DNA from 4 places in the Bacillus sp. FSL K6-6540 genome. Region 1 is predicted to be linked to each of the others. Evidence: riboswitches for the same ligand, from Rfam matches in the RefSeq annotation. Region 1 holds a riboswitch; each other region holds the start of a gene.
What was found. A riboswitch is a leader RNA that binds a small molecule or an ion and turns the genes downstream of it on or off. The one in region 1 is predicted to bind thiamine pyrophosphate.
Positions count from the first base shown of each region.

Region 1 (7,280 bases):
AGGCCATCCAGCACGTGCACTTCGCTGCGCCGTTCGCGGAAGGTGATATGAAGGCTGCGAACCTCAAGGGCAGGCGCTGGCGGGACCGCGGTAGATGACTGGCGCTGCCAGTCATGATCCGGCAGGGATACTTGATGTGTCATGTCGCTAAACAGCCTCCTTTTATATAGGTTGGAAAATGTCTGTTCACCGTGGTTTTAACCTTTTCGATTCCAGCGGATCAGGCGCTTCTCCAGCAGGGTGATCAGCAGCACCATCAGCAGGCTGAGCAGGACGATGATCAGAATGGCAACAAACACCCGGTCCGTGCGGTAGCCGGATTTTTGCAGCATCATATAGTAGCCGATGCCCCGGTCCGAGCCGATCCATTCCCCGATCACGGCCCCCATGACCGAATAGGTGGCCGCGATGCGGATCCCTGAGAAGATGGAGGGGAGCGCATGCGGCAGCTCCAGCTTGGTGAAGATCTGCCATGAAGTGGCTCCCGCCATCTGCATGTAATTCATCATGGTGCGGTCGGTACGCGCCAGTCCGTCCAGGGCGGCAACGGCTACGGGGAAGAAGCAGACAAGGGTAATCACGATAACCTTGGGCAGCATGCCGAAGCCGAACCAAATCATGAGGAGCGGGGCGAGAGCGATCGTCGGCACGTTCTGGCTAAGAATAAGAAGCGGATAAAGGGCGGTTTTGAGAAAAGGCACCAGATGCAGGGCCAACGAGATGACAAGGCCGATCGCCGTACCGATCATAAATCCGACCAGGGTTAATTGCAGCGTGGCCAGCGTATGCTGAAAAAGGCCGGAGGCGCCGGTGGCGGCTTCATGCCCGATGGCCGTCGGCGCCGGCAAAATATACGGCTCTATATCGAATACCGATACCGCGGCCTGCCATACCGTCAAAAAGAAAAGGACCGCCGCAACGGGCGGCCAAACGGAGCTCCACCAGCCTTTTCTCATGGACGGTATTTCTCAGTCAGCTTATCCATGCTGATGCCGCCCGGATGGTGCGCGATTTTGACCTGGGATATGACGCTGGGACTTCCCGCTTTCACCAACGCCTCATGCATGCGCTCAACGATCTTCAACAGCTCGGAAAGCTCTCCTTCCAAGGTGGTTTCGAGCGCATGGACCTCGTATTTCACGCCCGACTCCTGTATGACCCGGATCGCTTCATCCACATAAGGAATGCTGTCGCCTCCATCTGGCGTTCTGGGTATCACTTGTATGCTCAAGAGGGTGTTTGCCATCTAAACTCATCCTTTCATGCAAGCTATATTGTAATGGAAGAGAGGCAGCCTGCCGGACAGGCCGTTTCTCTTCCTAATTAAATGCATCCTATGGTTTCTCCGGTAAAAATTCATTGGTGAAGGCGCTGTCCGCATCAAGCTCCTTCTCGAGCAGCTTGCGTTCAAACATCCAGTCTGCATACCCCGACCATACTTCGGCTTTCTGCTCGCCCCAGCGGGCAGCATCATCCTGATAGCGGGGACTCAGCCATTTCTGGCTGGCAAGAACCAGCTCGGCATCCAGTTCGGGAACGGCCTTCGTCAGCAGGGCAGCCGCATTCTCAGGATGTTGAATCGCATAGTCGTATCCTTTTGAGGTCGCCCGCATGAATGCTTTGACAAGCTCCGGGTCCTCCTGGATCAGCTTCTCGTTCGTTACGATCACCGGCGTGTAATAGTCAAGCTGCTCGGAGTAGTCCTTCACATAGATCATGTCAAGCGGCTCGTTCCGGAGCTCGGCTTCGATACCGGTCCAGGCATAGAAGATCCAGGCAAAATCAATATCGCGTTTGACGGCCGTAAAATAATCGGCATCGCCCATGTTAACCATATTTACTTTGCTGACATCGGCACCGTCGATCTCCATGATGGATTTCATGACGGCTTCCTCAACAGGCGAGCCCCAGCCGCCGTAGGATTTCCCTTCAAAATCGCCAGCCTTGACGATCCCCTTGTCCTTGGGGGCGGCAAAGCCGGATGTATTATGCTGAATAATCGCCGCAATGGAGACAAGCGGCAGGCCTTGGGTTCTGGCAAGCGTGACGCCTTCCTGGTAGCTGATGCCAAACGGCACCTTGCCGGATGCGACCAGCGTATCCGTTCCGCCCGCCCCCGGCTGGACGATCTGGACGTTAAGCCCTTCTTCCTCATAATACCCGAGCTCCTTGGCTGCATACAGTCCGGTGTGGTTTGTGTTGGCCGACCAATCGAGCATCAGCTGTACGTCGCGGAGCTTTTCGGCTGCCTGGCCGTCTGCGCCTTCGGTACCTGTATTTTCGTTCTGTCCGCCTGTACCGCATCCCGCCGCAACCATCAGCAGGGCGCAAGCGAGAAGCAGTGCGATCCATTTTCCCTTCTTCATCGTGTCTTCTCTCCTTTGAATTCTCTTTCTCTTTCTATGACCTCGTTAACTCCACAAAAAAAGCGCCCTGAATGATATCAGGACGCATGACGGCGTAAGTGTATACCACGGCAAATCATAGCTGCCGCAAACATGGACTTCCTACGCTGGCATTACCCAGATCAGGTGTAAGGGTCAGTATCATCGGATACACTCTCAGCCGGCCAAATTCCAGCTCCCCCGGGATTTATGAAGTTTCGGACGTTACATCCGTTATTATAGTCCTAACGCAAAGACCTGTCTAGTTCGGAAGGGATGCGAACGAGGCAGGTCTTCGTATTGGACATGGCTTGTGCGGTTGGAAGAATGAACCCCGTTAACCATTCACGGGATGAAGCATTTTGAAAGGAACCTGTTCGCCAGCGGTTAGCGCTGGAAGAACTCAATCCATTCTCCTTCGGGACCGTGGACGAAGAAATAGCGGTACCCGTTCGGAAGCGTTACGATTTCTTCGTCAAGATGAGGTACGGCCAGTCCCTGTACGCGCACATATTCCGCTTCGATGTTATCGGTGCTGACGGCGAAATGATGGACGGTGCCTTCTGCGGGAAGCGTGTCGCTGTAACCCTGGATAAGCTCGACTTCCGTTTCGTCGCTGCCGTTAAATCCGAGGAATGCCAGCTGGATGACGCCATTGGTATGGGTAAGGCGATCTTTCAGTTCAAGTCCGACGACGGTTGTGTAAAAAGCAATCGTGGCTTCAAGGTCCCGGACGACAATGCCGACATGATCCAATCGTTTCTGTGACAAGGCTAAACACCCTTTCCGATTCATATGAGATATGACTGAAATATTATCATATAATTCCTATACGTCAAGTGGGTCTTGAGGACGGAAAGCTTTTGGAGGGCGATGGTTTAATAGAGTAGAATCGATGGTCTTTCTTTCATTTCCTCATCTTTACTTTTAGGTGGGTAAAAAGTATCATGAGAACTATAACTATTAATTCAAAAGACCTAACAAACAAGCATTGAAGAAAGCTTGCCTTTTGGCCGAGGAGGAATGCTTATGAGTCCAACTCCAGCAGATCATCTGTGGATTCGACTCGCCATCATATATGCATTCATTCAGATAATGACCGTTCTGTGGATGCCTGATGCTTTATTGCTTCAGCGTGTTCTAGTCATTATGGCTTCCGCTGCCGCTTCCGTCTATTTACTACGGATCAGTCGGCATTACGAGCCGCATCTTCGAAGGTTTTGGCTTATCGCAAGTGCCGGGCTGATGGCGGATGCCTCGGCTCGAATCATCGATGCTTGTTATTTTTGGCTGGGGAAAGAGAGCGCTTCCCGGACAATATTGACTCAATTATTCTGGGGATTCGAAATCATCCTGTTTGCAGGTTCCCTCATTTATTTGTTCCGGCACGTTCAAGGTTCGTTTCGGGGAGTTCGGTTTATGCTGGATATCGTGATCGTTGGCATAACGGTCATGACGGTAGGCTGGGAATATTTCATCAAGCCCGAGCTTAACGGTTTGGCGAATGAAGCCTTGTGGGGAAAGCTGTGGGTGGACATGCTGTACCCGCTGTGCGCAACGGTGCTTATTTTCTTCACCCTGGTGTTGTATTTTAACACAGGGCAGCTAAGGAAACGGGCAGTCTTCCTGATATGCCTTGGCGGGAGCATGTACATTGCCGCCGATGTTCTGCATATGTATCTCGTCGATTATAAGGGTGTTGAAGTTCGTTCATACCTGTACCCACTGTATACGTTATCGGTATTCATCATTGGTTTGGCAGGAGGGCGGTCAGCTCCCGATGCCCGAAATCAATCGTTGGATGAGAGGGAGCCCCGTTCGTTCGGAAATCTGATCGTAAGATATCTGCTTCCTTACAGCGTGCTTGGCGGGATGTTTGCCCTTATGGTGCAGCGGTTCGGAGGATGGAACGGGCTTTTTACCGGCTTATCCCTCTGCGTCATCCTGATTCTGATCAGGCAGATCCTGATCCAGTTCGAGAATGACCGCTTGTTTGACCGGCTGCATCAAAGCTTGATGCAGAGCGAGACCTTGGCGCATCGCGACGATCTTACGGGACTCTATAACCGCCGCTACTTTAACGCGAGGCTGTCGAGCTCGCTGCAGGAGGCGGACCGTGCGGGTTCCCGCGTTGGGCTGCTGTATATGGATATGAACCGTTTTAAACGAGTGAATGACCGCTACGGCCATCGTGCCGGCGATTTGCTGATTCGTAAGGTCGCGACCCGTCTTCAAACCCTTGAATCCAAAGGCGTTCTGGTTTCCCGTTTAGGAGGGGACGAATTTACGGTAGTGATTCATCCGGCCGGCGAGGATCAGGAACTGATCTGGATGGCGGAAGAGATCTGGACGATGCTGAGCGAGCCGTATGAGCTGGAAGGGCATGAGGTCCGAACCACGCCGAGCATCGGCATCGCGGTCTATCCGGATCATGCCAGGAACGACCAAGAGCTGATCGGTCGCGCGGATGCAGCGATGTATGCGGCGAAAGAGCGAAACGCCCGCTGGCATTTCGATGTGGAACGAACGATGCTGCTGCAGCTGTTGGATCAAAAAGTCGAATAGATAAAAGATTCGGATATCGACAATCTGTTGTTAAGAGCAATATAAGTCGATTATTGTAGAATTTAGCGCAATCATTGCACGAATCTTGCGCATTTCTCGCAAAATAGGTCATAACTTCGATATAAAATCCATAAAATGCAAAGAAATCATATTCAAAATGCCGATAAGAAGCATAGTGAGAGCTAGCTTGCCAAGGAGGACGAACATGATTTGCGACAATTGCAGCACCTTTGAACCGATTGAGGACCAGGGGACCATTCATATGAAGCCTGCAAGTGGTGAGCTTATTCAATTGCTGGCAGTGAACGGCTACGCGGTACAAGAGAACAATGAGGGTTGTGCTGTGAACTACAAGGTACGAGCGGACCTGATCTCCATCATCGAGTGTCTGCAACCCCTTCCGCTGAAGATTCGTCAAGAGCTGTCCTTCTGTGTTACCCGTGGAGGAGCTCCGCAAATCCGGCATTCGTGGATCCCTATGCAGAAGTTCGAACTGCAGATGGAGCATTATGATATGGTGAATGTCATTTTACATAAGCAGTTTACGAGCTACATGCAGCCTATCGTGGATCCATCCGAGCAGATCGTGGCCTATGAATTTCTCCTTCGACCGGTAGAGTGGGGACCCCGTTTCCAGCCGTACGAGCTGTTTGAGACAGCCCGAAAAACCGGACTGCATTCATTTCTGGACCAGGCGGCACGAACCAGTGCGATTGAGACCAGTGCCGAGTGGCTTCCGATCGGCGTGAAGCGGTTCGTGAATTTCCTGCCGTCCTCGATATACGATGCGCAGATGTGTCTGAGCCACACCTTCAATACGATCGACAGGCTCCATCTGGATCCGAGGGATTTCGTATTCGAGGTGGTGGAAACCGAGAGAATCGACGATGTGAAGCATTTGCAATCGATATTCGAGGTATATCGAAGCCACGGCATCTCGGTAGCCATGGATGACGTCGGCGCAGGTTATTCCACATTGGAGCAGATGATTAAGCTTAAGCCGGATTATGTGAAGATCGACCGGAGTCTTATCGACCATTGCGATCGAAATCCCGCCCAGCAGAAGCAGCTCGAAATGATCACGAACATGGCTCATGATTTTGGGGCCATGGTGCTTGCAGAAGGCATCGAGAGACGGGAGGAGTTTCATTTTTGCCGAGATATCGGGATCGAGCTTTCGCAGGGGTATTTGTTTGGGAAGCCAGCCGAGCGCCCTCCGCGTGATCCTCATACTCAACTGATCTATTCATAACATACATAATCGGCATTTCCCCCGCACGGAGGCGCAAAGCGATGGCATTTATCTGATCCCGGCTTATGGCTGAAACCGAACCTGCAGATGATGCCTGACATGGACGAAGACGGGTTCTTCAAGAATGAGCCATGATGTAGAGGAGCCCGTTTTCTGTAAAAACAAGAGCCCTGGAAGATTTTCCAGGGCTCTTGTTTTTGTATGGGCCGGCGCATTGAAGCTCCAGTGCCTTTTATCTTGCAGCCGTTACCTCTCCAAATCCGCTGATGGCGTATTCCTTGCCGTTCACGTTCAGGACAGCGGGCGTATCCGTTTCGTTTACGATGAGGGTTTCATGGCCTTTGACGTTAACCTTCAGGCGGGATCCGCGGAACATCACCTTGAAGGAGAAGGAGGACCAATGCCCCGGAATGAACGGGTTCAGATGCAATACGCCGTCCTTCACGCGCAGGCCGCCGAAGCCATGCACAACCGACATCCAGGTTCCTGCCATGCTGGTCGTATGACAGCCGTCCTCGGTATCGTTGTTGTAGTTGTCCAGATCCAGGCGGGCTGTACGAAGGTACATCTCGTACGCCTTTTCCTGGTACCCGAGCTCGCACGCGAGAATGGAGTGTACGCATGGCGAGAGGGAGGACTCGTGTACCGTGAACGGTTCATAGAAGTCGAAGTTGCGTTTTTTTGTAGCCAGATCGTACCGGTCGCCAAGGAAGAACAATCCTTGCAGCACGTCGGCCTGCTTAATGTACACCGAACGCAGAATGCGGTCCCAGGACCAGTTCTGGTTCAGCGGCAGGTGGGCAGGGTCCAATTCCTTCACCGGAACCAGCTCCTTGTTAAGGAAACCGTCCTGCTGCAGGAAGACGCCGAGTTCCTCGTCTACCGGGTAGTACATTTTGCTGATGATATCCTGCCATTTGGCCGTTTCGGCATCCTGCAGGGCAAGCTTCGCCGTAAGCTCGGCATAGCGGGAATTCTCATTCTCTTTCAAATACTCCAGCACGTCGAGCGTGTATTCCATCGTCCAGCTGGCAATGCGGTTGGTATACCAGTTGTTGTTGACGTTGTTCTCGTACTCG
Region 1 is NZ_JBBOXH010000001.1:711,482-718,761, forward strand. It holds gene MHH82_RS03060 (ABC transporter ATP-binding protein) at 1-143, opposite strand, end outside; gene MHH82_RS03065 (ABC transporter permease) at 198-956, opposite strand; gene MHH82_RS03070 (MTH1187 family thiamine-binding protein) at 953-1,246, opposite strand; gene MHH82_RS03075 (ABC transporter substrate-binding protein) at 1,335-2,366, opposite strand; TPP riboswitch at 2,488-2,597, opposite strand; gene MHH82_RS03080 (VOC family protein) at 2,772-3,155, opposite strand; gene MHH82_RS03085 (GGDEF domain-containing protein) at 3,414-4,949, shown strand; gene MHH82_RS03090 (EAL domain-containing protein) at 5,155-6,201, shown strand; gene MHH82_RS03095 (glycoside hydrolase family 65 protein) at 6,434-7,280, opposite strand, start outside.

Region 2 (7,280 bases), 610 kb from region 1:
AATGCTTCGGCCTCCGGTATATTGGGGGTGACAATCAACGCCAGCGGCAGCAAATCTTCTCTTAAAGCCTGCACCGCTTCGCTTTGCAGCAGCTCCGCCCCGCCCTTGGCGATCATCACGGGATCGACAACGACCTTCCCCCAGCCGAATGCCCGAATCCGGTCAGCAACCAGCCGAATGATCTCGGCGTTGAACAGCATGCCCGTCTTCAATGCATCTACTCCGAGGTCCGAGCCAACCGCTTCAATCTGCTCCGCAGTTGCTTCGGGCGGCAGCGGATATACGCCGTGAACCCCCATGGTATTCTGCACCGTGATCGCGGTAATCGCCGACATGCCGTACACGCCGAGCTCCTGGAAGGTTTTCAGATCGGCCTGAATGCCGGCGCCGCCGCCGCTGTCAGACCCGGCAATCGTCAGGGCACGGGGTATGCGAGCCTCGCTCATCGTGTGCCTCCGGCAGCCGCCGCTCCCGCTTCCAGTACAGCGGCATACCCTTCCAGCGATCCTGGATGAAGCTTCGCCAGCTCGTCCAGGAAAGCGATCTGGAAGCTTCCCGGTCCCAGATCTGCCGTTCGCTCAGCAGCTTTCGCCGCCGCGGCCCCATAGAAGGCCAGACCCGCCGTACCTGCAAGCAGCAGGTTCGCTTCCACCGCGGCAAAGGCACCCAGCACCGAGGTCAGCAGGCAGCCTGCGCCGGTCACCTTCGTAAGCAGCGCATCCCCTCCGGCAATGATGCGCACTTCCGTTCCATCGGTAATCACGTCCTCTTCACCGGTAATGGCCACGATCGTGCCTAACTCGCGCGCAGCCCGCACGGCCAGCTCGGCATGATTGCTGCCTGCGCTATTGCCTGCGTCTACGCCCTTGATCTCGCGGACCTCCCCGATAAGGTGAGCGATTTCAGCCGCATTTCCGCGCACGAGCGAAACCTTCACCTCGCTTAGGATCCGCAGCGCCGACTCCGTCCGAAAACGGGTCGCTCCCGCGCCGACCGGGTCCAGCAGCACCGGCACGCCATGGGCGTTCGCCGATTGTCCCGCGATCATCATCGCATCCACCAGCTCGCGGTTCAGCGTGCCGATGTTTAATACGAGCGCGCCCGCGATGGCGGCCATATCCGCCACTTCCTCCGGCGCGTAAGCCATGACCGGCGACGCGCCCAGCGCGTACAAGCCGTTAGCCGTAAAATTCGTAACCACCACGTTCGTCATATTGTGAACGAGGGGGCTCGTCTGCTGTACCTTCGTTAAAAGCGCCGAAACCTCTTTTTCCCATGAACGCATTTTATATCAGCCTCTCTTCGCTATAATGGAATTCCATGTGCTTGTGAACATCGCTCTTTACAGCACGGCAGCCTCCAGCTGCACCGGCCACTCCTCCTGCTTATAAGCCATGTCCCAGAACAGATACTCCAGCTGGCAGCTCAGCATGAAATGCTCCCTCATCCGTTCCAGCTCGGCTGCCGTCGCACCCTCCGCCCATGCATCGACACGGTCGCAGAACTTGGCTGTTGCGTCTTCCCCCCGGTTTCCGTAGAAAGAAATCCAGTCGTAAAACGGATGGGAGGCATCCGGCTTCACCTCATTCAACAGCTTGCGGCCAATCTCCAGGTACGTCCATGGGCACGGCAGCAGCACGGCCATAATCTCGCCCAAACTACCCTCATGCGCTACCGTCAGCATATGACGGATGTAATGATGCGCGGACGGAGCCAGCGGATATCCTTGAAGCTCCTCATAGGTCACACCGGCAGCTGCGCAAAAATTTTGATGCGGGTGCACCTCGCTGTGCAGAATGAATGAAATCTGTTCGTTAAAGGCCGCGATCTCTTCCCGGCTGGTCGATTTGGATATGGCAATTCCGTAAATCCGCATGTAGGCATTCAAATACTCAAAATCCTGCTTTACATAGTGAATCAGCTGTTCCCGTGCCAGATTCCCCTCGGCAATGCCTTTTACGAAGGGATGATCGAAGATTGCTTGAAAAATGCCTCCCGCCTGCTGACGGAGCGCTTGCGTGAAACTCATGTTTGTCCCCACCTCCAACATATTGAAGAGCAGGAAGTCCGTAAGACACGACTTTTCAGACAACGCTAAAAAGCCGCCCCGAAAACTGGAGCGGCTTCGTCAACAAGCCCGGGTACGCCAAAAAGCGCACCGAGACCTCATGTTCGAAGGCTCCACTTTCCTACGCTAGTACGAACTAGATCAGGTTCAAAGGGTCCAAGATACGCTCTTGTCTCAGCCGCCAACGGCTCCCCTAGTGGACTTCCTATTCTTTTGTCTAATACTGTACATAGGTTTGGGGGTGGTGTCAAACGTTAACAGTTTGTGGACGGAACCTCAAGCTCGAACCTTCCTCCGACCGCGTGATTGTGACGATGTACGGTGGCGGCTGTCTTTTCGCAAGATAAAAACGCAGGCTACCCCAAACTCATACCGGAAACACTGACGCTCGGCTGTCATATATGCCCCCGCATAATGAGTGCATAAGCGCAATTCAAATAAATGAAATTTAAAGGAGCGAGCGTATTTATGACGAACCAACCGAAAGCGGTTAAACCCATTCCGGATGGCTACACCTCCGTGACGCCGTGGATCATCTCAAGAAACTCCGCAGCGCTGATCGATTTCCTCAAACAAGCATTCCGAGCCGAAGAGCTTGCCCGCGTCTATGTTGGCGATGGTGTCATCGGCCATGCCGAGGTCCGAATCGGAGATGCCGTCGTCATGATGTTTGATGCAAAGCCGGAATGGCCGGATAGCCCGGCATACCTCCGTTTGTATGTTGAGGATTGCGATGACGTGTATCGGCAAGCGCTGGCCGCAGGAGCGGTCTCGGTGACGGAGCCAACGACCTTGTTCTTCGGCGATCGGGTGGGACGGGTACGGGACCCGTTCGGCAACTTATGGTGGGTACAGACACGAATGGAGGACCTCACTCCGGTGGAAATGGAACAGCGTGCCCAAGACCCGGAATACATCCAAGCGATGACCTATGTTGCAGGGGCGGAGATCGTGGTGAAGATGTCGTAAAAAGTTACCGTGAAGCGAGCGTTATTACAGGGAGGACATGGGTGGATTCGGTGTCCCAAGGGTATGCATGGATGGCTGCCGACCAAAACAACTTAGAACAGCATAACTTAAAGCAGCTATGGGTTAGAGCTAGAAACCTGGGGGACACAAAGTAGTATATAGTAGGTGCTATTACTGGTCTTGGTGCTATTACTGGTCTTGTGCGACTACTGGTCTTGGGGCGACCGCTCGAGGACAAGCGGACTGAGGATACGTTATTTAGCTGAAAAGACGTAATTTTTGATGGCTAACGGACACCAGATACGTTATTCATAGAATATGATGGCAAAAGGACAGTCTATTGCGGTAATAAGGGATCCTGTGTCCGTTAGATCTAAGAATCGAGGGTTAATCAGGGAATTAAGGGAACTGGTGTCCGTTAACGAGTACCTTGGTGACTGGCTGGTCTTGGTGCTATTACTGGTCTTGTGCGACTACTGGTCTTGGGGCGACTACGGTATTGATGCTACTTCTGATCTTGGTGCTACTTCTGATCTTGATGCTATTATTCGTCTTAGTGTGACTACTGGTATTGATGCTATTATTCGTCTTAGTGTGACTACTGGTATTGATGCTACTACTGGTCTTGTGCGACTACTGGTCTTGGGGCGACCGCTCAAGGACAAGCGGACTGAGGATACGTTATTTAGCTGAATAGGCGTAATTTTTGATGGCTAACGGACACCAGATACGTTATTCATAGAATCTGATCGCAAATAGGCTCCTTATTGAGGTAATAGGGGATCCTGTGTCCGTTAGATCTAAGAATCGAGGGTTAATCAGGGAAATAAGGGAACTGGTGTCCGTTAACAGGTCATGGTTAGCGGCATGATACCCGGAGTTGGTTAAGCTGTACTGGCGAGCAATGTGACATGCAGCTGCATACCGGCGGTACTTCGATGTTGCGGTTCTGGCGACGTTGCGATGCCGGCGACGCGCGATGCTGCCGACGCGCGATGCTAAAAAAGGAGGCACCCTCGCAAGATCTCAGATCTTGAGGGATGCCTCCTTTTTTAACTTGTTCCTAGCATCTTCCGCTATATGATGATACTAGCCTTCAGCATCCGTCTTCATTCCTTACTGAATGCCGTAAAACTCCTGCAGCTGGTCGATCATCAGGTTGGCCGCCAGGATGCCACCCGCCGTATTCCAGATCGCGTCATCCACTTTGTGGGCTTGACCGTTCTTCACAACGTTCAGGTTCTTCCACAGCGGATCGTTGATCCATTCCTGCTCGGTCTGGTTGGCGCCGCCGTCCCCTGTCTCATAAGTGAAGTAGAACAGTCTGTCGGCTTCCACCTCAGGCAGACGCTCCTTCGTGATCTCGTCCACGAAATCGTCTTTGGCGTTCTTAGTCATGTCGTTGCGGGCGATGCCGATTTTATCGAAAATAACGCCCGAGAACGTATTGGTGTGGTACACCCGCGTCTTGCCTGCCATGAAACGAACAACAGAGACGGTTTCGTCGAGCTTGCTGCCGGCCTTCTCTTTGAACTCCTGGATCCGCTTGTCGTAAGCAGCCAAAAGTTCCTCGCCTTCCGACACTTTGTTCAGCGCCTTGGCATACAGCTCAAAATTGTTCTGCCACTCGCCGCGCAGATCCTCGGCAAAAACAGTCGGCGCGATCGCCTTCAATTGCTCGTATACTTTCTCCTGACGCATCTTGTTGCCGATGATCAGGTCAGGCTGCAGACCGGCGATCAGCTCGATGTTCGGCTGGCTCTCTTCCCCGACAACGGTAACGCCTTCCATCTGGTCTTTAATATGCGGATACCATGGATCCCCCGTCCAGGATCTAACGGCACCTACCGGCTTCACGCCCAAGGCGAGAAGCGCCTCGGTTCCTTCGTTCGTGAGGACGACGACCTTTTGAGGCGTTCCTTTGATCGTTTCCGTCCCCATGGCATGCGTAACTTCATACGATTCGCCGCCGGCAGCAGCCCCGCTGTTGCCCTCTGCGGTATTCGTCGTGTCGCCGCCCGCGTTGCTTGTCCCTTCTTGCGCCGGGCTTGCTCCGCACCCCGCAAGAATCACGATCATAACCAGAGCCAGCAAGCTAAACTTGAGGCCTCTTGCCCGTTTCTTTGCCATTCCTGTTCCCATTCCTATCTAAATCCCCCTTGTGTCATATCGCTCTATTTGAAAACCATTATCAATCACTGATTCAAAACTATAAAGGGTTTCATGAAAAATATCAATATATTTGTGAGAATGATTATCAAGCTCATTGACAGATACCGTCCCTTCACCTAAAATTCATATGAACTTAATTATTCATGGACTTAAGAAAGTGAGCATATATGCGCGTATTCGGACTATTGATATCGCTATTGGCGCTGGCCGCTGCCGTCATGGGCAGCATCGCATTCGGAGTAACGAACATCCCTCTTCATCAGGTATGGGAATCGTTCACTCACTTTAACGGAAGCAACGAACATCTGATTATTCTCACGGCAAGGCTTCCTCGAGCGCTCATTGCCGTCGCCGTGGGGGCATGCCTTGCGGTTGCGGGTGCGCTCATGCAGGTCATCACGCGCAATCCGATTGCGTCGCCGAGCACGCTTGGCGTGAACTCCGGCGCGGCTTTCTTCATTATTCTGGCATCGGGCTGGCTGGGCATTGGCGGACTCCAGTCCCTTACCTGGGTCGCGTTGATCGGAGCTGCCGTCAGCGGCGGTATCGTATTCTTCCTCGGCAGCATCGGCAGGGACGGCATGACGCCGGTCAAAATCACCTTGGCAGGAGCTTCCATGGCCGCTTTCTTCCACTCCCTGACCCAAGGATTAATGCTCTCCGACGGCAAAATGTTTGATCAGGTGCTGGTATGGCTGGTCGGTTCGGTAGCCGGACGCGATTTGAACCAGCTAACCGCCGTATGGCCGTACATGGCCGTTGGCATGCTGGCTGCGCTGCTGCTGGGACGGCATCTGAACGCCCTCTCCATGGGAGACGACATCGCTCAGAGCCTCGGGCAAAAAACCGCACTCATCAAGCTGTTAGCTGCTGCAGCCGTCATCCTGCTGGCCGGCGGCTCCGTAGCGGCGGCGGGACCCATCGCATTCGTAGGGATCATCATCCCTCATATCGTTCGGTATTTAATAGGAAATGATTATCGGTGGATACTACCTTACAGTGCGGTGTTTGGCGCACTCCTGCTGGTGACGGCCGATCTCGGCTCCAGATACATTGCCATGCCGAAGGAAGTCCCTGTCGGCGTGATGACCGCAATCATCGGGGTGCCGTTCTTCGTGTACATAGCCAGGAAAGGAAGGCGAGCACAATGAGTAAACACCGCATATTCCGTTCCCGGAACGCCAAAGTCTCGTTTATGCTGGAGCGAAGAACCCTATGGGTATGTATGATCCTATCTGTGCTTTGCATTGCAACCATGATTATCAGCACGGGAACCGGCAGCCAGTTTGTTTCGCCGCTGCATGTCGTCAAAGCGTTATTCGGTGACGCTCCCCCGATGGAGCAGGTCATCGTCATGCAGCTAAGGTTGCCCCGTATTATCATTGCTGTGCTGATCGGCGCGGCTCTCGCGGTGGCGGGGGCGATTCTGCAAGGCGTCATTCGCAACCCGCTTGCTTCTCCGGATGTCATCGGCATTACGGAGGGAGCATCGCTGGGGGCGGTTCTCTTTATCTTCATATTTACGGGCGCCGTATCCATCCATTGGATGCCGCTCTTCGCCATTCTCGGCGCTTTTTTCATTACCGGACTGCTGTATGTGCTTGCCTGGAAAAATGGCGTATCGCCATTGCGACTCGTCTTGATCGGAATCGGGGTATCGGCCGCGATCAAATCGATCTCCTATATGCTGATCATCTCCGGACCGCTGCAGCTGGCGGACCGTTCGCTTACCTTCATGGCGGGCAGCATTTACGGCATGTCCTGGGATAAGGACGTAATGACCTTGCTTCCTTGGATCGCCGTTCTTCTTCCGCTAACCTGGCTGCAAGCCAGAAATGTGAATATCCAGGCACTGGGAGACGACGTGGCCAGCAGCACGGGCGCGCAGGTTCAGAAGCAGCGGCTGATTCTGATCGGACTCAGCGTTGCTCTGGCCGGAGCGGCCATTTCGATCGGCGGCGCCATTGCTTTTATCGGATTAATGGCGCCGCATATGGCCCGCAGGCTCGTGGGGCCCAACTTCGGAAGCGTGCTTCCGGTCAGCGCGCTGATCGGTGCGATTCTGCTGCTC
Region 2 is NZ_JBBOXH010000001.1:1,322,092-1,329,371, reverse strand. It holds gene thiD (bifunctional hydroxymethylpyrimidine kinase/phosphomethylpyrimidine kinase) at 1-446, opposite strand, end outside; gene thiM (hydroxyethylthiazole kinase) at 443-1,285, opposite strand; gene tenA (thiaminase II) at 1,343-2,029, opposite strand; TPP riboswitch at 2,170-2,273, opposite strand; gene MHH82_RS05705 (VOC family protein) at 2,537-3,037, shown strand; gene MHH82_RS05700 (ABC transporter substrate-binding protein) at 4,154-5,179, opposite strand; gene MHH82_RS05695 (FecCD family ABC transporter permease) at 5,377-6,360, shown strand; gene MHH82_RS05690 (FecCD family ABC transporter permease) at 6,357-7,280, shown strand, end outside.
Region 2: linked by a shared signal. The riboswitch ahead of tenA (thiaminase II) and the one ahead of MHH82_RS03075 (ABC transporter substrate-binding protein) in region 1 are both predicted to bind thiamine pyrophosphate.

Region 3 (7,280 bases), 5.4 Mb from region 1:
TGTTGACATTGCAAACATTTGTTATATTGGGAATATACATAAAACGCTTAAGAGCAGAGCTCGAAAAAGTAAGAGATTAGGCATTTTGGATAAAGGAAGGATGTTGGCATGTGAGAGGAATAACGGCATCGGCGGTGATCCGGTGGTAACGGCGGGAGCAGGGAAGGTTGCGCTGGTCACGGGCGCGTCGAGCGGGTTCGGACTGCTGATCAGTCTGGAGCTGGCAAAAGCAGGTTATGACGTGGCCGCGGGTCTTCGCAGACCTGAGGCGGCGGCAGAGCTGTTGGCTCAGGCTGAACAAGCAGATGTTACCGGGCGTATTCACATCTTCCGACTGGATATATGTGCCGAGGAGCAGGTCAAGGCTGCTGCTTCGGCGCTGGAGCAGAAGTTCGGCCGCTTGGACGTGCTGGTGAACAACGCCGGCGAGGCGGTGGGCGGCATGGTGGAGGAAGTGCCGCTGGGGGGCTGGCGAAAGCAGATGGAGACGAATTTCTTCGGGACCGTATCGGTGACGCAGCATATGCTCCCGCTGCTGCGCAAGACCGGACGGTCCAAAATCATTCTCATGAGCAGCATTAGCGGCAGGGTCGGCTTTCCGGGTTATGGTCCCTATGCGGCGTCCAAATTTGCGTTGGAGGGGTTCGGCGAGAGCCTGTCCATGGAGTTGATGCCCTTTGGCATCGATGTCGTGCTGGTCCAGCCCGGTGCCTACGGCACGCCGATCTGGAATAAGAGTTTTGGGGAGCTGGCGGTCAAGGAAGGATCACCCTACAGCGGTCTGCTGAAGGGCGTGCTGGACTATTCCGAGCGGACGGCCAGGGAAAGCGGAGATCCGCAGGAGGTAGCCCGTCTTGTGGCAAGCATATCGTCCATGACCAAACCGAGGTTCCGCTATACGCTGCCCCGAGGCACGCGGCTGACCGCGCGGATCAAGGGACTGCTGCCGGATCGGCTGTTTCAGCGGATCATTTACCGGCTGCTGAGCAGGCGGTAATCCTTCATCCGTCGAATGTTTCATGGACTTAGCTTAAAGCGCATGCTTGGAAGCTGAAAGGAATTACCCTTTTCGGGCTGTGGAAGGGTGCAGCAAACCGAGCAGTTCTCCCATCTTCACCTTGGAGCCCGGTTCCAAGTCACCGCGGGGTGTAAACGTGCCGTTCTCCGTCAAGAGCACGACGGTAGAGCCGAATTCAAAGTACGCAAGTTCGTCGCCAATGTCGTATTTCTTCACGCTCTCGTCGGCATAACGGATGCTGCTTACGTTCATGGCTCCGACCTTCACGACCGCAACTTCGCCGAATTCATGGGCAATATAGGTAATGAGGCGCTCGTTGCGGCTGAGCACGTTCCGGATATGGGTCATCGCAAAATCGTTCACGGGGTATACCCGGCCCTTCAAATGCTCGCTTTCCGCTTGAATGCCGGTTACCGGGGAATGTATGCGATGATAGTCGGTGGGGCTTAAATACAATACGAATGCATAACCGTTGATATAATTCTCCATTCTCGGTGACTTGGCGAGCAGCTCGCTCAGGGTATAATCCTGTCCCTTGACGCTGAGGATGGTGCCGGCGTTGACGGCGCACATCGCCGAAATCGTGGCATCGACGGGGCTTACCATGGCATCGGCGGTGTCGTCTATGGCGCGGAGGCCTATTTTTAACCGGCGGGAAAAGAATTCGTTCAGCGAACGGTATTCGTGGATCTCCTTCTCCGCTTCATGCGCCGGGATTTGGTAGATTCGTATAAATGCAGGTATTAGATGACGGCTCAGCCGGCTGTGGGAACAATGCCCCATGATGCGGGACAGCCACTTGCGGGAGGACAGCTCGGTCATCAGACGCAGCAATTGTTTAGCCATGTCATTCTCCTTTGTGCATAGGTGTCGGCAATAAAACGTTGGTGGAAAAGCCAATCACTCTGATATTGACATAGAATGAGCCGGAAATCAATAAATAGCCATTTTTGAAAAAAGGTTCTTGCTAATTGGGGAACGAATGTGTATTTTAAGATTAACATGAAACCGAATAGGGAATACGGGGGCTTGAGTGAATCAGGCTGAGATTGCAGCTGCTATCCGCTGTTGACCGTTAATCTGAACTGGGTAATGCCAGCGTAGAGAATATCCGACCCTGCCTACATAGGGCCTATTTTTCCGTCTGCGCGTTTTTCCAGACGGTTTTTTGTTGTGTTTATACAAAAATAGCGGTGGAGAGGGGAATGTGTTGTTATGGGAACGTCAGTGCAAGAGAAATTGGGGGTACAGCCTAGAAAAGGGCTGCGTTTAAGCGATATTTTGGTGACGGTGCTGGTATCGCTGGTGCTTGGCGTCATTTATCACTTCTGGGGATCGGTTTACAATCTGCTGAAACCGCTGTTCTTCGAAGCGGATGAACTGTTATACGGCATGTGGTTCGCAGCGGCCACGCTCGCTTACCTGCTGATCCGCAAGCCGGGAGTGGCCATCATCGCGGAGGTGGCGGCGGCCCACGTGGAAGTGCTGTTCGGGAGCGGCTGGGGACTGACGCTGCTGCTGTACGGTCTCATTCAAGGGCTGGGCGCGGAATTGGTATTCGCGGCGTTCCGTTACCGGAGCACCTCGGCGTGGACGGTGGCGATTGCCGGGGCCGGCGCGGCGGTCGGCTCGATGGTGATGGACTTCTATTACAGTTATACCGATGATCTGCAGACCTGGATGTTCCTCGCCAAGTATGGCATGCGGATTCTCAGCGGCGCCGTCATTGCCGGCTTGCTCATGCTGCTGCTGGCCAAAGCGTTGGACCGTACGGGCGTCACATCCCTGCTGCGCCCTGCGTCCAAGAAGGATTATGAAGCACTGGATGATCCGCGCCATGTCTAAAACCGCCGCCCGCTTGGTTTCGTCTTCAACCGCCGAGGTGGTTACGGAGCAGGCCGTGCATGTGGAGGGATTGCGCCTGAAGTATCCGGGCGAGGAGCGTTTGATGTTTAAGGACTTGTCCTTCTCGGCTGCCCGCGGGGAAAAGGTGCTGCTGCTCGGTCCGAGCGGCTGCGGCAAATCCACGCTGCTTCAGGTGCTTAGCGGGATGATTCCCCGCGCCACGGAGGTGCCGATGAAATGCGAAGCCCAGCTGGTGCCTCGCTCTTGGGGGTATGTATTTCAAGATCCGGATACCCAGTTCTGCATGCCGTACGTGGATGAAGAGCTGGCCTTCGTGCTGGAGAACCTCAGCGTTCCCCGCGACGAGATGAAGGAGCGAATGCAAGCCGTCCTGCATGAGGTTGGGCTTGACCTTCAGGAGCTGCATATGCCGATCGGTCATCTGTCGCAGGGGATGAAGCAGAGGCTTGCGCTGGCTTCGGCCCTTCTGCTGGAGCCGGAGGTGCTGTTCCTCGATGAGCCGTCCGCCCTGCTCGACCCGGAAGGCAGGGAGCAAATCTGGTCAGCGGTGAAGGCCGTATCGGAAGGGCGTACGCTGATTATCGTGGAGCACCGGATTGAAGAAATGGCCCAATACGTGGACCGCGTGGTGCTGTTCACCCCGGATGGCGCCATTCTGGGCGATGGTCCGCCGGCAGCGATATTCGCCGAGTATGCGCGCGAGCTTCAGGCGTATGGCATCTGGTATCCCGGCGTATGGGAGGATTATGCGGAGTCTCGGGCAGGACGGAAGCTGTTTGCTCCGGTAGACGCGCCAGGCGATGAGCTGGGAAGTCTCATACCTGAGGCAGACTCATCGTATGCCCACCTTGGGGAGCCTGTCATTCGGTTAGATGATTTCCGGGGACTGCGATGGGAGAAACCGGTCGTCTCTCTTCCTTCGGCTGAGGTATACCCCGGAGATTTCATTGCGGTGATCGGGCCGAACGGCGCAGGCAAAAGCTCGCTGCTGCTCAGTTTGATGGGGCTCCTGCGTGCCGAAGGGACCTATGTGCTCTGCGGGGAGGAGGTCATCCAGGGCAAGCGCAGGAAAGTGCGGAAGAAGAGAGAGCGGCAGCTTCGCCCAATCGGATTCGTGTTTCAGAATCCGGAGCTTCAGTTTCTGACGGAACGTATCGGCGATGAGGTGATGTACTCGCTGCTGGTGGACCATATGCCGCCGGATGAAGCGAAGGCACGGACCGACCGCTGCCTGGAACGCTTTGGGCTGGACGGCATGGATAACAGGCACCCGTACCAGCTGTCGACAGGCCAGAAGCGCCGGCTGAGCGTTGCCACGGCCATGGCAAGGCAGCCGGCCGTCCTGCTCCTGGATGAACCGACCTTCGGACAGGATGCGCGGAACACGTTCGCGATTCTGGAGATGTGCGAACGGCTGCGCCGCGCCGGAACCGCCATTCTCATGGTGACCCATGAAATGGAGATCGCGCAGCGGGCGGCCACGCACATCTGGGAGATTCGGGAGGGGCGGTTGACGTCAAGTTTGCCTTCCCCGCGCTGGTGTAGCGGGACGGAATCCGGAGGGGAGACGGGCAAAGCGAATCACGCCGATGCGTCGCGGGATACGCTGGCTGCATCCGGTCATCTCCATACGGGGGTGAACGCATGAATATATGGAATCCTGTGCGGATCACTTGGCTGCACCGGGCGAATCCGGTGGTGAAGCTGGGACTGATCTGTGCGCTGTTTTTTATGACGGTGCTGACCCATGATCTTGATTTTGTCATGTATCAGGCCTTTATCTTTATGATTTGCCTCGTGGTGCTCAGCGGGGTGAAGCCGTGGAAGATGCTGTTGTTCTTCATTCCGTTCCTGCTTGCCTTTATATCGTCCGCCTCTTCCATGATGCTGTTCGGTAAGGGGGAGACGATCTGGTGGGAATGGGGATTGTTCCGGGTATCGGAAGAAAGCTTCTATCGGGGGCTGCATCTGGGCTTTAAGGGGATTGCCTTTGCATCGGAGGGGCTGCTGCTCGTCACGACAACGTCCTCGGTGGATTTGTTCTACAGCCTGATGCAGAAGCTGAGGCTTGCGCCGAAGTATGCGTACAGCTTCATGGCCTCGATCCGGCTGCTGCCCATGGTCTGGGAGGAATATGTGATCCGCCGCCAGGCTTTGAAGGTACGGGGAGTCCGCCCGATTCGGGGAGTTCGCGGCATGGTGAACCGCGCAGGCATGTATGTGGTGCCGCTGCTGGCGCAAAGCATCCGCCGGGCACACCGGGTGGCTGCTGCGATGGAGGCGAAGCAATTTGACGGGGACCGGGCGAAGGCCCGAACGTATTATTACCCGTCACGATATTCCCGCTACGATCTTCTGGTCGTCGGTTTACTGGCAGCCGCCGCCTGCTGCGCCTATATTGCGGCCGGATATTTTCCTTGGTTCGGCATTGGCGACGTGCGGTTTGATTAAACGGTTGTTCTCTGGATAAAGAGCCTGCTTACGGCTTGTAAGCAGGCTCTTTTTTTATAGAAAACTCTGGATTTTATACTGATTGAGGCGTTATAATACTAATGGTACCGATGAAGTATTTTCAGTACCAAAAGGAGGGTTTGGTCACTTGCGCGAGCGAATATTGAATGAAACGATCCGTTTGATTCAGCGGCAGGGGTTTACGTTTACGGTCAGTGATCTGGCCCGCGGCCTTGCGATTAGCAAACGGACGATATATGAGCATTTTTCATCCAAGGAAGAAATCGTTGAGCATATCATTGACGGGATGATTCGTCACATCCAGCAGCGCGAACGCGAAATTGCGGCGGACGAGACACTTACCGTTCTGGAGAAAATCCATCAGATCCTGATCTGCCTGCCTCAGGAGATGGAGAAGATGGATTTGGGGATGCTGCCGGATCTGAAGCGGTCGCATTATCCGCAGTGGGAGAAGCTGGACACCTTTTTCCGAGAAGAATGGGGCATTGTCACCGAGCTGATGGAGCAGGGCATGGCCGAGGGCAGCATCAAACGGATTCATATGCCGCTGTTCATCGACCTGTACCTTGGGTCGCTCCATCAGATTTACGATTCGAGGGCGACGGTGAAGCATCAACTGCCGCTGGGGGAGCTGCTGCAGTCCGTCATGGATATTTTATTGTTCGGCATTGCCGCTGAGAAACGGAAGGGGTCTTGAGATTATGCATTGGGTCTATCTAAGTTTGGCTATTCTGTTCGAGGTGGCGGGCACGCTGAACATGAAGCTGTCGGAAGGATTCAGCAAACCGCTGCCAAGCGTGCTGCTGGTCGTGTTCTATATTTGCAGCTTGAGCTTCCTGACATTGAGCCTGAAGCAGATTGAAATATCCGTGGCTTACGCGATCTGGTCGGGACTCGGCATCATGATCATTACGCTGATCGGTTACATGTTCTTTGCGGAGCAGATCAACGGGCTCAAGGTATTCTCGATTCTGCTGATCATCGCAGGGGTCGTGCTGCTCAATTTATCCGGCAGCGCGCATGCGCAGGAGCAACCGAAGACGCACCAGTCCGGTCATTAAGGACGGTATCATGAAATGATTTTCGCTTAAGGGCCGTACCCGTTACGGCTCTTGTTCTGCTGCAATAATGTACTATGCCCCGCTTCGCGTCCGGCTCTATAATGACAAAGGAAATTCCTTTGTTAGGAGCTATCATCATGAACCTGTCTTCGTTTTTTATTTACTGTTTTATCGTGGCTTTCTCGCCGGGACCGTCCAATATCGTCATTCTGTCTTCGGTCCAGAACTCCGGCATGAAGAAGACCTTGCGCTACATCGCCGGTGCCTCCATCGCTTTTTTCTTATTAATCGCCGCTTCGGTCGTATTAGGCCAGCTGCTGTCCTCCGGCATGCCGATCATTCTGCCGATCATGCGGGTAGCCGGCTGCCTGTTCATGCTGTATCTTGCATATCAAGTGTATAATATGGACGTATCCAAGTCCGGCGTTAACCAAACGGCTTCTTTTACGTCCGGATTTCTGATGCAGTTTATCAATCCGAAGGTGGTAATGTTCACGCTGACGGTCATTCCCAGCTACGTGATGCCGTATTATACGGCAGGCCCTGTCGTTTCGGCGTTCGTTGTGGCGGTTTCGTTAATCGGGCTGTCTGCGTATATGACCTGGGCCGTGTGCGGTAGCCTTTTTCAAGGAATTATGCAAAAATATCGGAGGACGACCAACACGATCCTGGCTTTGTTTCTGCTGTATTCGGCCATCGTCGTATCCGGCATACCGGAGCTCATAAAGGGGTGAAGGAAGATGGAGCAGTTTATTTACAAAAAAGCGGTGGGCATTACCGCATTGTCCGCGAGCCTGACGGATTTCAAATACAAGAAGCATTACCACGAAGAGTATGCCCTCGGCGTTACGCTGCGCGGCATA
Region 3 is NZ_JBBOXH010000001.1:6,148,290-6,155,569, reverse strand. It holds gene MHH82_RS27610 (SDR family oxidoreductase) at 101-997, shown strand; gene asd (archaetidylserine decarboxylase) at 1,061-1,864, opposite strand; TPP riboswitch at 2,030-2,142, shown strand; gene MHH82_RS27600 (ECF transporter S component) at 2,234-2,863, shown strand; gene MHH82_RS27595 (ABC transporter ATP-binding protein) at 2,856-4,532, shown strand; gene MHH82_RS27590 (energy-coupling factor transporter transmembrane component T family protein) at 4,529-5,335, shown strand; gene MHH82_RS27585 (TetR/AcrR family transcriptional regulator) at 5,484-6,053, shown strand; gene MHH82_RS27580 (DMT family transporter) at 6,058-6,417, shown strand; gene MHH82_RS27575 (LysE family translocator) at 6,555-7,151, shown strand; gene MHH82_RS27570 (AraC family transcriptional regulator) at 7,158-7,280, shown strand, end outside.
Region 3: linked by a shared signal. The riboswitch ahead of MHH82_RS27600 (ECF transporter S component) and the one ahead of MHH82_RS03075 (ABC transporter substrate-binding protein) in region 1 are both predicted to bind thiamine pyrophosphate.

Region 4 (7,280 bases), 4.2 Mb from region 1:
CATGATGAGTACGGAAGTGAAGGAAATCGATCGGGAGAGTGGTTTGGAGGAAGAGGGTTTAATCGAGTTGAATCTGTCGACCGAAAGGGCCTTTTCCATCCTTGATGAGCTGTATTCGGAATGGGAAATCTTAACGAGGCGGCAGGTGCAGCAGGATATTCAAGAAGTGAAGGAGGGGAGAGACGTTCTTTTCCGAAGTCAATGGATGACCTTCACTGCGAGAAAAGGAGGGGATTGACCATGGTGAAACATACGCATCTCGGCGTTTATGGAATACTGGTTCAGCATGATCATATCCTGTTGATCCAGAAAGCGAGAGGGCCGCATAAGGGGAAGTGGGATTTACCGGGCGGCTCGATCGAGTTCGGCGAAGAGCCGGAGCATACCCTTCAGCGCGAATTTATGGAGGAGACCGGACTTGGTTCAATTAAGGGAAGCATTCGGACGGCCGTCTCTTATACGATCGTGTATCAGTATGAAGCGAATCAGATGGAAGAGCTGCATCATATCGGCATTATTTATGATGTCGAGCTGCTGGATGATCAAGCTAGAATCCAAGCGGACGGTGACGGTCAAGACTCCTTGGGAGCCAAATGGATTCCGATTGACACACTGGGATTGCTGCCGTTAACGCCGTTTGTCGAGATGATGATGGAGCCCGAATTAGAGACGAATCCAGAAGCGGGGATCGAAGAATGACGATGATATATTTTGTGAGACATGCGGAATCCCCATTTATCGAGGGGAAGGAACGGTCTCGTGGATTGTCGGCCCAGGGATCGCTTGCTGCGGAGCGAGTGAAGGAGATGCTGCGGGATGAAGGGATTGACGCGATCCTGTCGAGCCCTTATCAGCGAGCCAAGGACACGGTCCAACCATTGGCGGACGCTTTAGGATTACCGATTGCGGAGCAGGAGGACTTAAGAGAACGGATGGCCGGCGATTTGCAGGGACATTCTTTCCTTGATGCCAAAAAGAAACTGTTCCAGGATTCGGCCTTCTCCTTCCCGGGAGGGGAATCCGGTAAAGCCGCGCAAAGCCGTGCGATCCGGGCCTTCGAGATCATTTTGAATGCATATGGAGGCAAGCGGGTAGCGATCGGGACGCACGGCGATATCATGACACTCATGCTCCAGCATTATGATGAGCGCTTCGATTATCATTTTTGGCTGGGAACCACATTGCCTGATATTTACTGCGCCGAATTTGAGGAAGGGCGGCTTGTGAACCTCGCGCGGTTATGGAGCGAGCATCAAGAGGAAGGATGATAAAAAGGCCAAGAATCTCGATCGATTCTTGGCCTTTAAGTTTAGTTACTATAAATGCGAGTTTATGTAGACTGCCTCGCTGCTTAAAATTTGAAAATATTGATGGTTTTCTGCAGCCGGAAAACGGCGTTATTCATCGCTTCCGCTTCTTCCGCCATCTTCTGGATCGACGAGATGCCTTCGTTCATGGAAGCCGACACTTGCTCCGTTCCGGCAGCGGATTGCTGCGTGATCGCCGATATATTCTGGATCGCGGAAGAAATGCTCTGCGCGCTATCCAGCATGGACTGGCTTTCCTTGGAGAAAGCGGCGATCTGTTCCGAAATATACTGCACGCTGTTTACGATCTCCATAAACACAAGCTCTGCTTCGCGGATCATTTCGGTCTGCTGCCTAACGACCTCCTCATTGATTTTGATGTTTTGGGACGCGTGTTTGATGTCCGATTCGATGCTCCGAACGAGATTGAATACTTCCCGGGTTGAAGACGTGGACTCTTCGGCCAGTTTACGAACCTCCTGGGCGACAACGGCAAAGCCTGCGCCATGCTCGCCAGCTCTGGCCGCTTCGATGGATGCGTTCAGAGACAACAGGTTGGTCTGATCGGCGAGCTCGGAGATCGTCTCCGTAATCTTCGTGATTCCCCTGGCGCTTTGGGCCAGCGCATCGATGGATTCCGAAACCTTGGCCGTCGCCTCAATGTTTCGCTGCATTCCTGCAGACTGCTTGGCCACGGAATCCCTTCCTTGTTCAACCAGTCCCAGCGTTTCGATCGAGCGGGTATTCATTTCCTGGGTCGAATGCGTATAATTGCTGACCTTCTCTTCGATCTCACGGATGGAATGCGTCATTTCGGATACGTCTTCCGAAATTTCGTTGGCGCCGACGGCCAGCTCGTTGGAGGAAAGGGAGACTTGATTCATCACTTGAATAAGCTCCTGGTTTTTGATCGAGATGCTTGAGCTTGACGTCATCACCTGACGGGTGATATCCGAGGTTTCCTGCAATATTTTGCGAAGCTTGTCCACCATGCTGTTGAAGGTTCTGCTCAGATCGTTCATGCCTCCAACCTCCTCCACCTGGAAGGTGAAGTCGCCTTTGGCGATTTTGGCGGAAACGCTGGAGATTTCCGCGAAGGAGTTCGTAAGCGTTTTCTCAATGAGGCGAGAAAGAGGAAAAGTAAGCCCGGTTAGTACCACGACGATGACCACGCCAATGATTGCTTTACCCATCAGAATAAACGCAAGCAGCATGGGTACCGCAAACAAAGCGGCAATAAGATAACAGGCTGCGGTGATTTTTTGAGACATAGGGAGTCTGTTGAACCATGCCATAAGAATGAGTCCTCCTCAACAACATAGGATATATTTACCATGATTATAGCATCGACGGGCTAAACTAGATATAACGAATTGACAAAAAGTGTTGAATTAGGTCGAAAGAACTGAGTGTGATGGGAGTGAGGGGAAGCATAGCCATATGCAGATCCCCTCTTGATGCATAGAGATGAAGCCGGATTATTTCACGGCACGAAATAAGGCGGAAGCGAGATAATCCGTATTATCCAGAATCATGCGGTCATGCTTGAACAGCGTTTCCCAGAGCGCAGCATCGAACAGGAGTCCTTTATCGCGCTGCTCAAACGCATCCAGATGACGGGTTTGCTCTTCCTTTAATTGCTCGTTGAAGTGGTTGTACTCCAAAAATTCAGCCTGCTTAAAACCGCAAGACAAAAGGGCCCCCGCCCATTCTTCCCTCATCATCAGATTAGGAATGCCGAAGAATTCGAGCAGCTCCTTAAGCTTCGGCTCCGGCATCGGCTTATCCAGAAGCAGTTCCCTGTCCAGCAGGACGCCTCCGCGATCCAGAACGCGGTAATATTCGGGCAGCGATTTCGAGGTATCCGTAAATACGGTGACGGATTCGGCCATGATCAGATCAAACCGGTTGTCCTCGAAAGGCAATGCGCATACATCCGCCTGCAGGAACTCCACGTCCATACCCATGGCTTCGGCTCTTGCGCGGGCTTTTTTGATCATATTTTCGTTCAGGTCAATGGCGGTCACTTGATAACCCATCTCCGAAAGATGGCAGGCGGTTCTGCCGGTTCCGCACCCTACCTCCAAAATGCGGCTGCCCGGTTGAATGGGATAATTCTTCAGCATTCTGAGGGTCGCCTCGAATCCTCCCGGGTGGGCACTGCCCATGCCTAATCTGGAGAGCATGTGAATGTAATTCATCTCATCTATCCCTTCTTCCTTATCGTCAATGCGGGTAATCGTTTATTTACCATATGATTCAGGTACGTTTGGGGTTTTTGTTGAATTTAATATTTTGAGCCCTTTTTTGTGGCGGATGAGAGAATTACTGGAGGAAACGGCCATGAGTCTGGAACCGATGGAGGCAGCGATACGCGTCATGCAACGAAATTATCCCCACTGCTTGCTTGCCGTACTTGGCGGCAGCGCGAGCAGTGGTGAATATAATGAACATTCCGATCTGGACATCATCATCATTGAACGGGACGGATATGACTTCAGCAGGAAGACGATCGAGGCGCATGGCTGGATCGCGGAAATATTCATATTGTCCTTATCCTCCTATCGCGAATATTTCGACGAGGGAGTGCTGGCGGCGAATCCGTCTTTGCAGCGGATGGTCGCCGAAGGTACGGTGCTGCGTTCGTTGCCTGAGGGAGAAGAGGTGCGGGCGGATGCCCGGAATGATTTGAATTACGGCCCCATGCCCTTGTCGTCGAGCGATATTGCCGAATACCGCTACATCCTGACCGAGTTTTTGCTGGACTTGACAAGTCCCCGCAGGGAAGGCGAAAAATGGTTTACTGTACACAAAATAGCGTCGACTCTATGCGAATTCGTGCTGAGGGCAAACCGGGAGTGGACAGGTGAAGGAAAGATGCTGTTCCGTTTGTTCAACCGCTATAGCCCAGCCTTGGGGGATCGACTGGAGGCAGCGCTTCTGGCGATTTATCGGGAGGACGATCCTGCGGACCTTATTACATTGACGGAGGAAGCGCTCAGCCCGTACGGAGGCAGGCTGCTGGTCGGTTATGAGGAATAAATAAGCCCTGCATAAAAAAAGAGGGGGGACATTAGCCGTGACGCTCGCCCGCCATAAGCAATAAGATAATAACGTGATTAACTCACGTCATTCTTTTAAATCCAGGAGGGATCTTCATGAGCGGAGCATACGGCGGCGCATGGGGCAATTCAGTAGGAACTATATTGGTTCTCTTTATCCTGCTCGTAATCATCTTGAGTGCTTGGGTTTAAACACCTTCAAAATTCTTGCCTGCAATTGATAAAGGCCCGGCGCGTGCCGGGCCTTTATCTGTTGGAAAGGACCTTAAGCTTTGGCTTTGGGGGATGGGCTGTGGGCCGAAACCACCGCGGTCATGACCAGATGGCTGCTGTCGGATTGAATCGCATGTTGGAACGCGTCTTCGAGTGATCCGAACACCCGGGACAACGCCCCGTCCAATCGGCTGGCGTAATGAACGCTTCCACCGAATGTGCCCGCTGCCTTCGCACGATCCACTTCTGCGTAAATGACATCCATGTAATTGGCGCTACCCATCGGGTAAAGCGCGAATTGGCAGGCCGTTTCGATATCGGCGTGTTCCCCGATATCGTGGTTTAAGCGGGTCGAATCCTCATTCATATACGCATCGGCATCCGTATCGCCTGGGCAGCCGATAGAATAAGTACCGTTAAACACAGTGTGCACGCCGCTAGCCGCGGCATGAGCGAATACTGCTCTCGTCACATCAAACACATGCTCCGCACGTCCGCGAATACAAGTGCTTACATCATCTGTTTGGATCCAGACCTTTTCCGAATCCACGGAACGAAGCGCTTCCGTGATCACTTCCACGAACCGATCCGTCATGGGAAATACCGAGAACCGGCAACCCACGATCCGGCTGGTTCCGCATACAAGCTCATTCATAAATTTTTTTCCTCCCCATTGTATAAGTCCACGCAAAAAAACCGCACCCCATGAAGAAGTGCAGTTATGCCTACGCAAAGAAATAAACATAAATGCTACACTTCCCCACGCTAGTATGATCTAGATCGGGTGATAAGGGTTAACGGCGGTCCGCCGTCTCTCAGCACATGGCACCCCTAGTACAGCCAAACATCAAATATGCAGTTGGTATCAAGCCGGCTCCAAGAACTTCTGAAGATCAGAAGGCGAAAGGCCTGCTTCCTGTGTTATTGTATCGCTTTGCCGGCAGGTTTTCAATGGCAGGGCACCATAAAAAAGCCGCCTATTCCAATCCTCAGGGCTTGGGTAGGCGGCTTAGGCCAGCTATGGCTTACTTGTATACCTTCACGCGATCTTCAAGCGGCGCAAATTCTTTTTCGCCCGGATCTGCAACCGGTTTGCCGAAAGGCATTTGAGCGATCAGCTTCCAGTTTTCCGGAATGTTCCATTCGGACTTCACTTTCTCGTCGATCAACGGGTTGTAATGCTGGAGGGATGCGCCCAGGCCTTCTGCCTCGAGGGACGTCCATACCACGAATTGCAGCATGCCGTTGGATTGGTTCGACCAAACCGGGAAATTGTCGGCATACAGCGCGAACTTTTGCTGCAGGTCGGCAACTACGTTATTGTCCTCGAAGAAGAGAACAGTGCCGTATCCAGCGCGGAATGCGCCCATTTTTTCAGCTGTGGATTTGAAAGCCTCTTCGTCTCCGACAACCTCTTTCAGGATGCCTTCGGTCAGGTTCCACAGTTTGTCATGCTGTTCGCCAAGCAGTACAACGACGCGTGCGCTTTGGGAGTTGAAAGAAGACGGAGTATATTTAACGGCTTCGTTAACAATCTCCTGGATGCGTTCGTCGGAAATGACCGGGTCTTTGCTGATGGCATAATGGGAACGGCGATGCTTAAGTGCTGCTGAAAAATCTTTAGACATTGAAAAAAACCTCCTGATGTAATCATGTTTGCATAAGCCTGATAACAAAGATGTCCTTTAATTCAAGCAAATATGCATGTTGAGTTGAATTGCTGTCGTTGAATTATCATTCCACATTAACTTACGTTTAGTTAGAAATAATAATTATGTTAGCATATTAATATAACTTAGAGGGATTGTCAACGCTTCGAAGGAAAGTTAATTTATATTTTTTATACCCGGTTACTGAGAATTAAATCAGCTTCTACATACGTATGTATTTCGGGAACCGCGAATCCAAGCGGCTCAGCCTCGGTGATATAAAGTTTATCTCTGCGAAACTCCATATTATGAACAAATCATGAACAAATGATACTTGGATGAACCAATTAAATGATTTTCATTCTCAATTATACTTGTCGACTGAGAATGAGAATGATATAATCCATATCAGAACGCAATTGATAATCAATCTCAATGAGAATGGTTGGGGAATTGCTGACTGCCGGAGTTTCGACAGACATACGCATAGAAGGAAGAGCCATGAAGATTAGATACTTATTCGCAGCCGTTGTGGTACTCTCCATAATCTCGTTATTTATTGGAGTTAAAGATATCTCGCCACTGGAACTGTTCTCGATGACAGAACAACAACAGCATATTATGCTTGTAAGCCGGATTCCACGGCTTGTCAGCCTCATCTTGGCGGGTGTCAGCATGAGTATCTGTGGATTGATCATGCAGCAGCTCAGCCGCAACAAGTTCGTATCGCCGACGACGGCGGGCACCATGGACTCCGCCAGATTGGGGATCTTGGTTGCCATGCTCGTCTTTACGACAAGCGGCCCGCTTATCAAAATGCTCGTGGCATTCGTATTCGCGCTGGCAGGAACCTTTATCTTCATGAAGATACTGGATCGGATCAAGTTCAAGGACGCGATCTTCATCCCGCTGGTAGGGCTTATGTTCGGTAATATCGTCAGCTCGGTCGCGACCTTCTTTGCCTACAAATATGATCTTATACAGAATATGTCGGCTTGGCTGCAGGGCGATTTCTCCATGATCATGAAGGGCCAATATGAAATGCTGTA
Region 4 is NZ_JBBOXH010000001.1:4,922,622-4,929,901, reverse strand. It holds gene MHH82_RS21795 (class I SAM-dependent methyltransferase) at 1-238, shown strand, start outside; gene MHH82_RS21790 (NUDIX hydrolase) at 241-699, shown strand; gene MHH82_RS21785 (histidine phosphatase family protein) at 696-1,268, shown strand; gene MHH82_RS41680 (methyl-accepting chemotaxis protein) at 1,352-1,981, opposite strand; gene MHH82_RS21775 (class I SAM-dependent methyltransferase) at 2,786-3,508, opposite strand; gene MHH82_RS21770 (nucleotidyltransferase domain-containing protein) at 3,651-4,349, shown strand; gene MHH82_RS21765 (hypothetical protein) at 4,466-4,561, shown strand; gene MHH82_RS21760 (YkoF family thiamine/hydroxymethylpyrimidine-binding protein) at 4,635-5,237, opposite strand; TPP riboswitch at 5,323-5,425, opposite strand; gene MHH82_RS21755 (nitroreductase family protein) at 5,608-6,210, opposite strand; gene MHH82_RS21750 (ABC transporter permease) at 6,733-7,280, shown strand, end outside.
Region 4: linked by a shared signal. The riboswitch ahead of MHH82_RS21760 (YkoF family thiamine/hydroxymethylpyrimidine-binding protein) and the one ahead of MHH82_RS03075 (ABC transporter substrate-binding protein) in region 1 are both predicted to bind thiamine pyrophosphate.